One region of the Pseudomonas sp. Marseille-QA0332 genome, then DNA from elsewhere that is predicted to be linked to it. Evidence: riboswitches for the same ligand, from Rfam matches in the RefSeq annotation. Region 1 holds a riboswitch; each other region holds the start of a gene.
What was found. Region 1 has a riboswitch for cobalamin ahead of ACY8GK_RS06255 (TonB-dependent receptor plug domain-containing protein). Riboswitches for the same ligand answer to the same signal wherever they lie in the genome.

Region 1 (3,782 bases):
GAAACACGTGCCGGGCGTGCGCAGGCACCTGTGTCCAGCCGGGATCGCTGGCGACCGTGCTGACCTCTTCGCAAGGCAGGTGCCGGGCATGCTCCTCGATGCTGGCACAGGCCATGCGCGCATCCAGTCCACGCCGCCCAAGGGCCTGGGCGGTGATCCAGACTCGCGGCTGGCCGGCATGCGCCCGGGCCAGGCAACCCAGCTCGTCACGCAGCCAGTCGAGGTAGGCCGCATCGCAGGTTGGTTCCAGGTCCACCACCAGCAGGCGCTCCACCCCCTGCGCGAACGCGTCGCGCAGGGCAGCCCACAGCTCGTCGAAGCTCTCGAGGGTATCGATGATGTCCTGGCCTGCGTGGTCGCCACGCAGTTGGCGGATCTGTGCGGCAAAGGCCTGGCCGCCCGAACCGCGGCCCAGGCCAGGCCCGACGAACAGTACACGGTGGTAGCCCATGCTCGCGCTCATTGGAAAACGTAGGTATAACGCAGCTCGGCGGTGAACGGCCGGCCAAGGTTGTCGACGTTGCTTGCTCGACTGGTCACGTAATCACGGTCGAACAGGTTCTCCAGCAACAGGCCCACGCGATGCTGGCTGGCCTTGTCGAGGTAGCCGTAGACATCGGCATCGACCACCGAGTAATGACCGTAGTCCACGCCCCTGGAGCTGACCACGTCGCCGATGTAGCGAATGGCGCCGCCTGCCCCCCAGGTACGATCCGCGGACTCGTAGCCGATCCGCGAACGGGCGAAGAAGCCTGGCACGTCGTTGAGCGTCGCCCCGCTGCGCGACTCGCTCAGATTGCGTGTCATGTCTGCCTGCAGGCTCCATCGATCGTTGAGCTCGATCCTCGCATCGGCTTCGAAGCCGCGCACTTGCACACGCCCTTGTCCGTTCACCCATTGCGCGCCATCGAGCGTGATCAGGTCGGTGATCTTGCGCTTGAACAGCGTGACACTGACGCTCGATTCACGGGCGAACAGCCGTCCGTGATAATCCAGCCCGATTTCGGCGTTCCGGCTTTTCTCGGGCTTGAGATCGCGGTTGCCGATCTCCTCGCCAGGCTCGTTGACGAACAGCTGCTCGGCGTTGGGCAGTTTGTAGGCCGTACCGTACTGGCCGCGCAATTGCCAGTCGTCGCTCAGGTCGTAGAGCGAAGTCAGCATGCCCACCGTGGCGCCGTTACCTCCGCTCATCGCTTCATGGCGTACGCCGATGCTCGGGTGCCAGGCCGGCAAGGCGGCGATCCGCGGACGCAGTTGCACGTACAGGGCATGGGCCTGGGCCTTGTTGTCGTCGATCACCAGCACGTCATCCTGCCCTTTGAACCACTGGCTGTCAGCGCCCAACACCAGCACATGCCCGCCATCGAACTCGGCCTTGCCTTCGGCTTGCAGGCCCCAGTCGGTGAAGCCCCAGTAGTCTTCATGGTTGACTACCTTCCGGCCGCCACCGGCGCGATTGTCGATCCGGGTATAACGTGTATCCCAATCGTTGACGTGCCCTTTGAGGAAGTAGCTCAGGCGCTCGTCGATACGCTGCTCGAAGGTGGCCGTGGCGATCTGCTGCACACGATCGTTCATGGTCTTGCGGTTGTTGACGGGCCGGGCGAAGTCCAGGTTGGCGTCCGCATACTGGTAGAACAGCTCGAGGCGCGCATCATCGCCGAAGGCCTGGATCGCCTTGCCACCGAAAGTGCTCACTTCATAGCCTCGCTGCCTGTCGCTGACGTTGCCGGCAAGGTCGCGGTTGCGAAATGGCTGATAGCCATCGGAGACATCGTGGCTGACGTAGGCCAGCAGGCCCAGGTCGCCGAAGCCATTGGCAAGGACCCGCTCGATCCGTGCCGCTGACGCATTGCCGCCGACGCTATCCAGCCCCAGGTCGATCTGCCCCGAGGCCTGGCGGCTTTGCGGGCTGCGCGTCACGATATTGATCACGCCCGACACGGCCTGGGTGCCGAACAGCAGGCTCTGGCCACCCTTGAGCACTTCGATGCGCTCCACTGCGCTGGCCGGCAAGGTATCCAGGTACAAGCCACCGTAGAGACGATTGTTCAGCCGCACGCCATCGAGCAGGACCAAGGTATCGTCGTTGCGTCCACCCAGCAGCGAATAGGTGCCGTAGTCGAACGGGCCATTCTTCGGCGCGATGTAGAAACCGGGGATGAACATCTGCATCACTCGGCTGATATCGGCGCCTGGCCCGGCACGCTCGATCTGCTCGCGGCTGACCAGCTCCACCTTGCTGCCGTACTGGGCCATCGCGGCCACCGTGGTGGATTCCACGGACGGCGCCGAGACAATCTGCTGGTCAAGCGTCAGAGCATCGTTTTCAGCCAGCGCCAGCGGGCTGAACAGGCAGCCCAGGGACAAGGTTCGGGCCGTGAGGGAGAAACGTGAGGAACGAATCACAGCAATCATGCTCTTCTCGAAAGTGACTTTCGCAGAAGCACGCAGGAGCAGGAATCGCGCACGCGCCAATACCGGCCCATGCCCGCCCACCGCAGGTGTTTGCCATAGAAGCTCCAGGCCGGTCTCCGGGCTCACGAGGCTCGATACCATCACCTTCCCATGGCCAATTGGCCACAGTGGTCTGTCGAAGGCATCACTCGCATACCGTTGCGGGGGCAGCACCGGACTGGCTCGAAGAGCGTACCGGTTTCCCGTTTCACCCCATGCGCGGCGGCATGGGGCACCTGGATCGAGCGGCATCTGAACACCCGCATCGGTTCTGCGTCAAGAGTGCCAAGGCATTGCCGCATACGACCGGCAGAACGAAAAACCCTCATCGGCTTGTGGTAGCTTGAGGTTTTGCCCTTTCCAGGAGACCCGATGCTCAGCGCCCTGCTGTTCGACCTCGATGGCACCATGACCGATACCGATACCCTGCACCTGCAAGCCTTCCGCCAGCTGCTGCACGCGCATGACGGACGCACGCTGAGCCAGGCGCAGTTCAACGAGCAGATCAGTGGCCGCGCCAATCGCCAGCTGTTTCCCGCACTGTTTCCCCAGGCCAGCGCCGCCGAATGCCAGGCGCTGGCCGAACGCAAGGAAGCCCTGTTTCGCCAGCTGTCGCCCCGCCTCGAGCCCCTGCCCGGCCTGCTGCGCCTGCTGGCCCATGCCGAGCGACGCGGAATCGGCATGTGCGTGGTGACCAACGCCCCACGCCTGAACGCCGAGCACATGCTCAGCGCCATGGGCCTGCGCCAGCGTTTCGAACACGTCCTGGCGGCCGAGGACATGTCCCGTCCCAAGCCCGACCCCTTGCCTTACCTCACCGCGCTGCAGCGGCTCGGAGCCAGCGCCACGCAGGCACTGGTGTTCGAGGATTCCCTGCCCGGCGTGCGCGCTGGTCGGGCGGCAGGCGTGTTCACCGTGGCGCTGGCGACCACCCAGCAGCCCCAGGACCTGCTGGCGGCAGGCGCCGACCTGGTGGTCGCGGATTTCGAGGATTCGCGATTGTGGAAGGTAATAGACCGCATGGAGTCTGAAGGCTAGGCCAGGCTACGAAAAGACTTTAGGCATCCGGGAGCCATCCTCCACCTCAGGCCGGTTCGCTGTCCCGTCGCTTTTCAAACCTTCGTCGCTTGAAGTAGCGGCGCGCAAGCCCTGCTGCGATATTGCAACAGCCAGCCTCGCCCCGAAGGCTGCGATGCCGATCCGATCTGGGCGGTACCGGAGCCGTAACGCTGACGCAGCAGGCCACCGCAAAGCAGCAGCCCGGCGCCACCGGTCACGTTCGATGATGGCTCCCTGAGCGTCGTGGCATGGTTTCGTACAAGCCG
Region 2 (3,782 bases), 340 kb from region 1:
AGCGTCGTGGTCATGCGCGTCATGGCTTTCGTCATCGTGGTGGCTGTCATGATGGGTACGCCGCGCGTCGATGTGCACCTCGGACTCGGCGCCCACCCCCAGCAGTACCTCCAGCGGCAGTCGGCCACTACTGGCCTCGATCACCTTGACCGCCGGCGGCAGTTCCTCGAGCACTTCGGCACGGACCTTGGCCAGGCCCTCGGCGTCGATCAGGTCCGCCTTGTTCAGCACCACCAGGTCGGCGCTCGCCAGCTGGTCGGCGAACAGCTCGTGCAGTGGCGACTCGTGATCCAGGTTCGGATCGAGCTTGCGCTGGGCATCGACCTGCTCGGGATAGGCCGCGAAGGTGCCGGCGGCCACGGCAGGACTGTCGACCACCGTGATCACCGCGTCGACCGTACAGGCATTGCGGATTTCCGGCCACTGGAACGCCTGGACCAGCGGCTTGGGCAAGGCCAGGCCGCTGGTCTCGATGAGGATATGGTCGAGATCGTCACGCCGGGCAACCAGCTCGCGCATGACTGGGAAGAACTCCTCCTGCACGGTGCAGCACAGGCAACCATTGGCCAGCTCGTAGACGCGCCCGCTGGCCTCCTCCTCGGTGCAGCCGATGCTGCACTGCTTGAGGATCTCGCCGTCGATGCCCAGCTCGCCGAATTCGTTGACGATCACGGCGATCCGCCGTCCCTGGGCGTTATCCAGCATATGCCGCAGCAGCGTGGTCTTGCCCGAGCCGAGAAAGCCGGTGACGATGGTGACGGGAAGCTTGGCCAGTGTTTTCATGTCGATGCCCTTGGCAGGATGGCGGGCATGCGGGACGACAGGCCCTGGCGCCATGAGGCCGGGCTGGCTCGTCACCGGGTCACCCCGCCCGGTTGAAGTCGCGAACGTGTCGAGGCAGGTCTCCTGGCTTGCACCTACCAGCCCTGGCCGGTCGGACCAGGCCTTCCCGCGCTTGCGTGCAGTGGCCCGGAGGGTCCTGTTGCGGTGACTACAGTTGCGGGGGCAGCCGCGGCTTCTACCGCGTTCCCGTCTTAGCTCCGACGCAGGTCGGAGAACCTCGAAGCGGCAAGGCTACGCAGTGCCCGGCGAGCGGTCAACTTCGAGCGACCCTCGCGCTGCGATCGGCGCGTCCGGCGCTCGCTCGGCGTCGGTGTCCGACTACCGATTGACGGCGCCCCGGGCGCGTGGTCTGCTACGCCATCGCGTCAAGCGGCCCTGCCAAGGGTGAAACGGGAAACCGGTGCGTCACGCGCCCCTGCGGGCCGGACGCCGCCGGTGCTGCCCCGCAACGGTCAGCGAGCGAAACGTCAAGGCCACCGTGTCCTGCCGACACGCGAAGGCGACGTTTCCAGGAGCGATGCTCCTGCTCGCCAGCCCGCAGATCGGCCTGACGCCCCTGGGCTTTGTACGAAAAGTCGCCGAGCGGCGATCAGGCAAGGCGAAAACAGGCGAGCAAGCGGAGCTTACTGTTGTAAATGAACATTCCGAGCCTGTTTTCAACGTAGCCTGATCGTCGCGTAGGCACTTTCGTATAAAGCCTGGAAAACCCGCGCTGGGCAGGCGCTCGCTTCGGCCTGGAGCATTGGCCCGGCCATGCCGCGCCTGCTCGTCATCCGCCACCCAGCAGAGGAAAGCGTTCATGCCCACCGCCGAGACGGCCTGGCCAGGAATCAGGCTGTTCGCCGGATTCGGTTGCCGCCGAGGCTGCCCGGCCGATCTTCTGATCGACCTGCTGCGATCGACCCTCGAGGCGCATGCGCTGCCACTGCGGGCGCTCGAAGGCCTGGCCAGCATCGACCTGAAGATCGGCGAGCCGGGGTTGCTGATGCTGGCCGCACGCCTGGACATACCGTTCGAATGTTTCGGCAGCTTGCACCTGGCCGCTTTCGAAGCCTCCCTGAGCCATCGCTCCAGCGCTGCCTGGCGGCACACGGGCTGCTGGGGCATCGCTGAAAGCGCAGCGCTGGCCGTGGCCACGCGCGCATGCGGCTCGGCCCAATTGCTGGTGCCGCGCCAGAGCGCTGGCCAAGCGACGCTGGCATTGGCCTGCAATGCCCCTTTTGCCAGATAATGGCCGCTTTGCCTGCAAGGACTTTTCATGACGGTCTACTTCATCGGTGCCGGCCCCGGCGACCCCGAACTGATCACGGTCAAGGGGCAGCGGCTCATTCGTCGCTGCCCGGTGATCATCTATGCCGGTTCGCTGGTTCCAGCCCAGGTGCTCGAGGGGCACCAGGCCAGCACGCTGATCAACAGCGCCGAACTGCACCTGGAGCAGATCGTCGAGGCGATGCGCGATGCCCACGCCCAAGGCCTGGACGTGGCGCGGGTACACAGCGGCGACCCGAGCCTGTATGGGGCCATCGGCGAGCAGATCCGGCATCTGCGAACACTGGGAATCGACTACCAGATCATTCCTGGCGTCACCGCGACAGCTGCCAGCGCCGCCCTGCTCGGCTGCGAACTGACCCTACCCGACATCGCCCAGACGGTGATCCTCACGCGCTATGGCGACAGCTCGCCAATGCCCGAAGGCGAGGCCCTGGCAGACCTGGCCAGACATCGCAGCACGCTGGCCATCCACCTGGGCGTGCGGCATCTCGAGCGCATCGTTGCCGAGCTGCTGCCGTTCTACGGGCGTGACTGTCCTGTCGCGGTGGTGCATCGGGCAACCTGGCCAGACCAGGACTGGGCCAGGGGCACGCTGGCGGACATCATCGAACAGGTACGCGCCAAGGGATTTCGGCGCACCGCGCTGATTCTGGTCGGCCACGTCCTGGGGGACGCGCCCTTTTCCGAATCCGCCTTGTACCGCGCCGGACATGCCCATCTCTACCGGCCCGGCTAGGTTTTTCCGCACTCGCCGGATGCCCTGTCACAGTGTTCGTGCGGGAAGTCGCCGAGCGGCGCCCAGGCAAGGCGAAACCAGGCAGGACGACGCGCTCACGCTTGGTAGACGAGCATTCGAGCCTGCTTGCAACATGGTGTGATCGCCGTTCAGACACTTTCCCGCACAGCCCAGGCCGCGGCCTCTATGGCCGCATGGCGCCGACCTGGCGCAGAGCCCCCGGCCAGCCTCGGCGTTCCTGGTGGCCTCTGCCCGGCGCGGTAACGATCTCGGCCGGCGAATAATTTGTAGGATTTTTCTACAAAACCGCCCTTCTTTTTCAACATTTCTATGCTAGCCATTATCAATACCGCGGATTCGACGTATCGTGCGCCGCACTGTAAGCAGTTACTGACAGATAGTTTCCTGGATAACTCGGGAAACGGATGAATTTCCGACAGGAGTTTCTCATGACAACTGTGCTGGTGGTGGACGACCACCCCACCGTGCGCCTGGCGGTACGCATGCTGCTCGAGCGCGAACGCTTCATCATCGTCGGAGAGGCCTGCGACGGCAGCGAAGCCGTGACCATGGCCCGCACGTTGAAGCCTGACGTGGTGATCCTCGACATCGCGCTGCCCAAGCTCGAAGGCATGGAAGTGATCAAGCGCCTCAAGCAGATGGAACCGCCGCCACGCATCATGGTGCTGACCGGTCAACCGGCCGACCTGTACGTGCGCCGCTGCCTGGATGCCGGCATCGCGGCGTTCGTCAACAAGGACGAAGACCTCGATGCGGTAGTGTTCGCGTTCAAGGCGCTGCTCAAGGGCTATTCGACCTTTCCGCAGATGTCGGTCAACAGCAATACCTTGGAAAGCGAGAACGACCGACTGGCCAGCCTTTCCAACCGCGAGGTGGAGGTCTTGCGCCGGCTCGCACGCGGCGAGAACAA
Region 3 (3,782 bases), 1.3 Mb from region 1:
GCCAGCAGCTCCGGTGGCACCTGCCCGCTGCGGAAGTGACGCATGTCCCGGCGCTCGCCGATGGCTCGGTACACCGCTGCCCGCTCGGCAGCACTGAAAGCCTGGTCGTTCATGGTCGCAACAGCGCCGCCGTCGCGTCCGGATTGGAAGGGAAGTAGAAATGCACGTAGGAAGCGACCAGCCGGCCAAGCCGGTAGACCGCCTCGGCGCCCCGTCCACCGTTGGGACTCTGGCCGCGGGCGACAGGTTGCAACGGGGTCTCGGTCAGCGAATGGTGGTAGGTATGCCCGCGCAAGGTGCCTTCCTGCAGTTCGACCGCTTGCAGGGCCAGGGCGGCGAGGCGCTTCTGCATCACGGCCTCGCCAGGCAGCAAGCCAAGCAGCCCGGCGCGCTCGCCGGCCACATCGGTGAGCCCGTCGAGCAGGTAGAGCATGCCCCCGCATTCGGCCAGCAAAGGTTTGTTCTGGGCATGGTGGTCGCGGATCGCCTCGAGCATCGGCACGTTGGCGGCCAGCGCCTGGTGATGCAGCTCCGGATAGCCGCCAGGCAGGTAAAGGCTGTCGACCCTCGGCAGTTGCCGATCATGCAGCGGCGAGAAGAACACCAGCTCGGCGCCCAGCTCGCGCAGCAGGTCGAGATTGGCGCCATAGAGAAAGGCGAAGGCCTCGTCCCGAGCGATCCCGATGCGCACGCCGGCCAGGGCTGGCACGGGCGTGTGCGCTAGCGGCGCCTGGAACGCCACCGCAGGCGGCAACGTCGCATCGCAGCTGGCGCCAAGGGCATCGGCGGCGGCGTCGAGCCGTGCATCCAGGTCGTTCAGCTCGCTGGCCTGCACCAATCCGAGGTGGCGACTGGGCAGTTCGATGCCGCGCTCGCGTGATAGGCCGCCGTACCAGCGCAAGCCCTCGGTCAGGCTGCCTTCGAGCAACTGGGCATGGCGCAGGCTGCCGACCCGGTTGGCCAGGACCCCGGCGAACGGCAGGTCGGCCTGGTAGCGTGCCAGGCCCAGGGCCAGCGCACCGAAGGTCTGGGCCATGGCCGTGCCATCGATGACGGCCAGTACCGGAACGCCGAAATGACGTGCCAGATCGGCGCTCGAGGGGGTGCCGTCGAACAGGCCCATGACCCCTTCGATGAGGATCAGGTCGGCCTCGGCGGCGGCCTGCCACAGGAGCTTGCGGCTTTGCTCGGCGCCCACCATCCACAAGTCCAGCTGGCGCACCGGCGCGCCACTGGCGCGCTCCAGGATCATCGGGTCGAGAAAGTCCGGCCCGCACTTGAACACCCTGACCTTGCGCCCGAGGTTGCGGTGCAGGCGGGCCAGGGCGGCGGTCACGGTGGTCTTGCCCTGCCCGGAGGCAGGCGCGGCAATCAATACCGCCGGGCAGTGTCGCGTCCGGCTCACAGTTCGATGCCTTTCTGCGCACCGATACCGGCCTGGAAGGCATGCTTGACCATGCCCATCTCGGTGACCGTATCGGCCAGTTCGATCAGCTGCGGCTTGGCGCCGCGACCGGTGACGATCACATGCTGCATGGGCGGCCGCGCCTGCAGGTCGCCCAGCACCTGATCGAGGTCGAGATAGCCATGCTTGAGCGCGATGTTCAGCTCGTCGAGCACGACGAACTGGATCGACGGATCCTGCAGCATTTGCCGCGACACGGCCCAGGCAGCCTCGGCCGCGGCGATATCGCGTTGGCGGTCCTGGGTTTCCCAGGTGAAGCCCTCGCCCATCACGTGGTAGCGCACCTCTGGCGCGAAACGCCGAAAGAACAGCTCTTCGCCAGTGCTTTGGCGACCTTTGATGAACTGCACCACGCCGCAGCGCATGCCATGCCCCATGGCGCGGGCGAGCATGCCGAACGCCGAGCTGCTCTTGCCCTTGCCGTTGCCGGTCAGCACCAGCAGCAGGCCGCACTGGTTCGGGGCGTTGGCGATACGCTCGTCGATCACCGCCTTCTTGCGCTGCATGCGCGCCAGGTGACGTTGGTCACGGTCGGTGGATTCGCTCATCGAAGTTCTCCGCAGGCTGCCGCCACACCGACCGGCCAAGACAGGCGAGCAGTACCAGGAGGCGACAGATGAATGGCTGGCTCATGGAGAACGCGCAGGGGCTGCGACCAGCGTCGCAGGGCTCCGCACATCACCCTCCGTGATGCCGTTGGCAGTGACAGGCCGGTCTCCGGGCTTGCGAAGGGGTGTTGGCCCAGGCTCACGCGCCTTCCCGGGGCGATGCCCAGTGGCCGTGCGCGAGCTCGATTCGCTTACCGTTGCGGGGGCAGCGCCGGACTCACGCTGCAAGAGCGTCCACCGGCTTCCCAGTTTCACCCTGCCGAGCGGCGGCTCGCAGGGCACCTGAAACACGCGGCGAAGGTTAGAGGGTTGCTGGCGGAGCGTCAATGGACGGCGAGCGGCAAGTCGAAGCAGACCGAGTCGCCTTGGCCAGCGACTCCATCTTCAAGACCGGCGCCGGAGCGAGCTCGACACGATCGGCTTGCGGCTTGCGGATCAGGGATTCTGGGCCAGATGGCCGGATGGAATGATCCGCTTGGCCTGCAGGTAGGCCTTCTGCCAATAACTGTTGGACAGGTAGTCCAGTCGTACCGTCCCGCCGGTACGCGGCGCGTGAACGAAACGTCCTTCGCCGACGTAGATACCGGCATGGCTGACCTGCGAGCCGCCGTTGGTGGCGAAGAACACCAGATCACCCGATTGCAGGGCACCCATGTCGATGGTAGGCGCGCGCATGCCGATCATCTCGCGGGTCGAGCGCGGCAAGCTGATGCCGGCGGCGTCCCGGTAGACATAGCCGATCAGGCCGCTGCAATCGAATCCGGAGTCGGGTGTGTTGCCGCCCCAGCGATAAGGCGTGCCGACCAGGCCGATCGCCCGGAACAGCACGTCCTCGGCCACGGGTGAGAACGACGGCGCGGCATGGACGGCCTGGGGCTTGGGCATGGGGGCCGGCGCGGGGGCCGGTGCCTGGCTGGAGCAGGCAGCCAGCAAGGCTGCCAGGGAAAGGAATGCGAAGCGCGCCAACATCGCCATGATTCAGAGCTTCCTGTCTGAGCCGTTCGGGCAATAGCCGAAAAGAGTTGAGAAATTAGATTAGACGCTTTCTGTAAATACGCACAGCGGCGAGCTTTTCAGCACCGCCGCCGTGGTTGGACCATGACCTTTGTCGTCAGTTGCGTGCGAGGTTGGTCGGCGCCATGGCCAGGGCGCGCTTGGCCTCGATGAAGGTCTTGCTCCAGTAGCGATCGCCCAGGCTGTCGATGCGTACGCCACCGCTGCGACGGCTGCTGGAGTGAATGAACCGGTTGTCGCCCAGGTAGATGCCGGCATGACTCACGCGTCCACGGCCATTGGTGCTGAAGAACAGCAGGTCACCTGGCTTGAGCTTGTTGCGCGAAACCTTGGGGGCGTCGACCTTGATCATTTCGCGGGTCGAGCGCGGCAGGTCCATGCCGGCCTCTTCGCGGAACAGGTAGCCGATGAAACCGCTGCAGTCGAAGCCCGACTGCTCGGAGGTACCGCCGAAGCGATAGCGCGTACCGATCAGTTCCTTGCCACGCTCGAGAATGCTGTCGGCGAGCATGGGCAGCTGATACGGCTTGCTGGCGCTGGAGAACGGTTCCACTTCGTCTTCGGCCGCTTCTGCTTGCTCGCCGAACACGGTCGATGCGGAAGCCTTGGCCGGGGTATGCAGCTGTGCAGTGACCGGGGGGTGATCCTGGGGCTGGGAAACCGGGCCTTGAGCCGCGCAGCCAAAAAGCAGGGTC

Region 2: it holds a riboswitch for cobalamin, as region 1 does, so the genes downstream of both, ACY8GK_RS04845 (cobalamin biosynthesis protein) here and ACY8GK_RS06255 (TonB-dependent receptor plug domain-containing protein) in region 1, are expected to answer to the same signal.
Region 3: it holds a riboswitch for cobalamin, as region 1 does, so the genes downstream of both, cobO (cob(I)yrinic acid a,c-diamide adenosyltransferase) here and ACY8GK_RS06255 (TonB-dependent receptor plug domain-containing protein) in region 1, are expected to answer to the same signal.

Annotation. Positions count from the first base shown of each region.
Region 1 is NZ_CM143106.1:1,326,596-1,330,377, forward strand. It holds gene ACY8GK_RS06250 ((2Fe-2S) ferredoxin domain-containing protein) at 1-451, opposite strand, end outside; gene ACY8GK_RS06255 (TonB-dependent receptor plug domain-containing protein) at 460-2,418, opposite strand; cobalamin riboswitch at 2,509-2,712, opposite strand; gene ACY8GK_RS06260 (HAD family hydrolase) at 2,830-3,495, shown strand.
Region 2 is NZ_CM143106.1:986,328-990,109, reverse strand. It holds gene cobW (cobalamin biosynthesis protein CobW) at 1-783, opposite strand, end outside; cobalamin riboswitch at 880-1,078, opposite strand; cobalamin riboswitch at 1,194-1,408, shown strand; gene ACY8GK_RS04845 (cobalamin biosynthesis protein) at 1,643-2,074, shown strand; gene cobM (precorrin-4 C(11)-methyltransferase) at 2,102-2,851, shown strand; gene ACY8GK_RS04835 (response regulator transcription factor) at 3,301-3,782, shown strand, end outside.
Region 3 is NZ_CM143106.1:872-4,653, reverse strand. It holds gene bluB (5,6-dimethylbenzimidazole synthase) at 1-113, opposite strand, end outside; gene ACY8GK_RS00025 (cobyrinate a,c-diamide synthase) at 110-1,405, opposite strand; gene cobO (cob(I)yrinic acid a,c-diamide adenosyltransferase) at 1,402-2,013, opposite strand; cobalamin riboswitch at 2,157-2,374, opposite strand; gene ACY8GK_RS00015 (C40 family peptidase) at 2,509-3,048, opposite strand; gene ACY8GK_RS00010 (C40 family peptidase) at 3,185-3,782, opposite strand, start outside.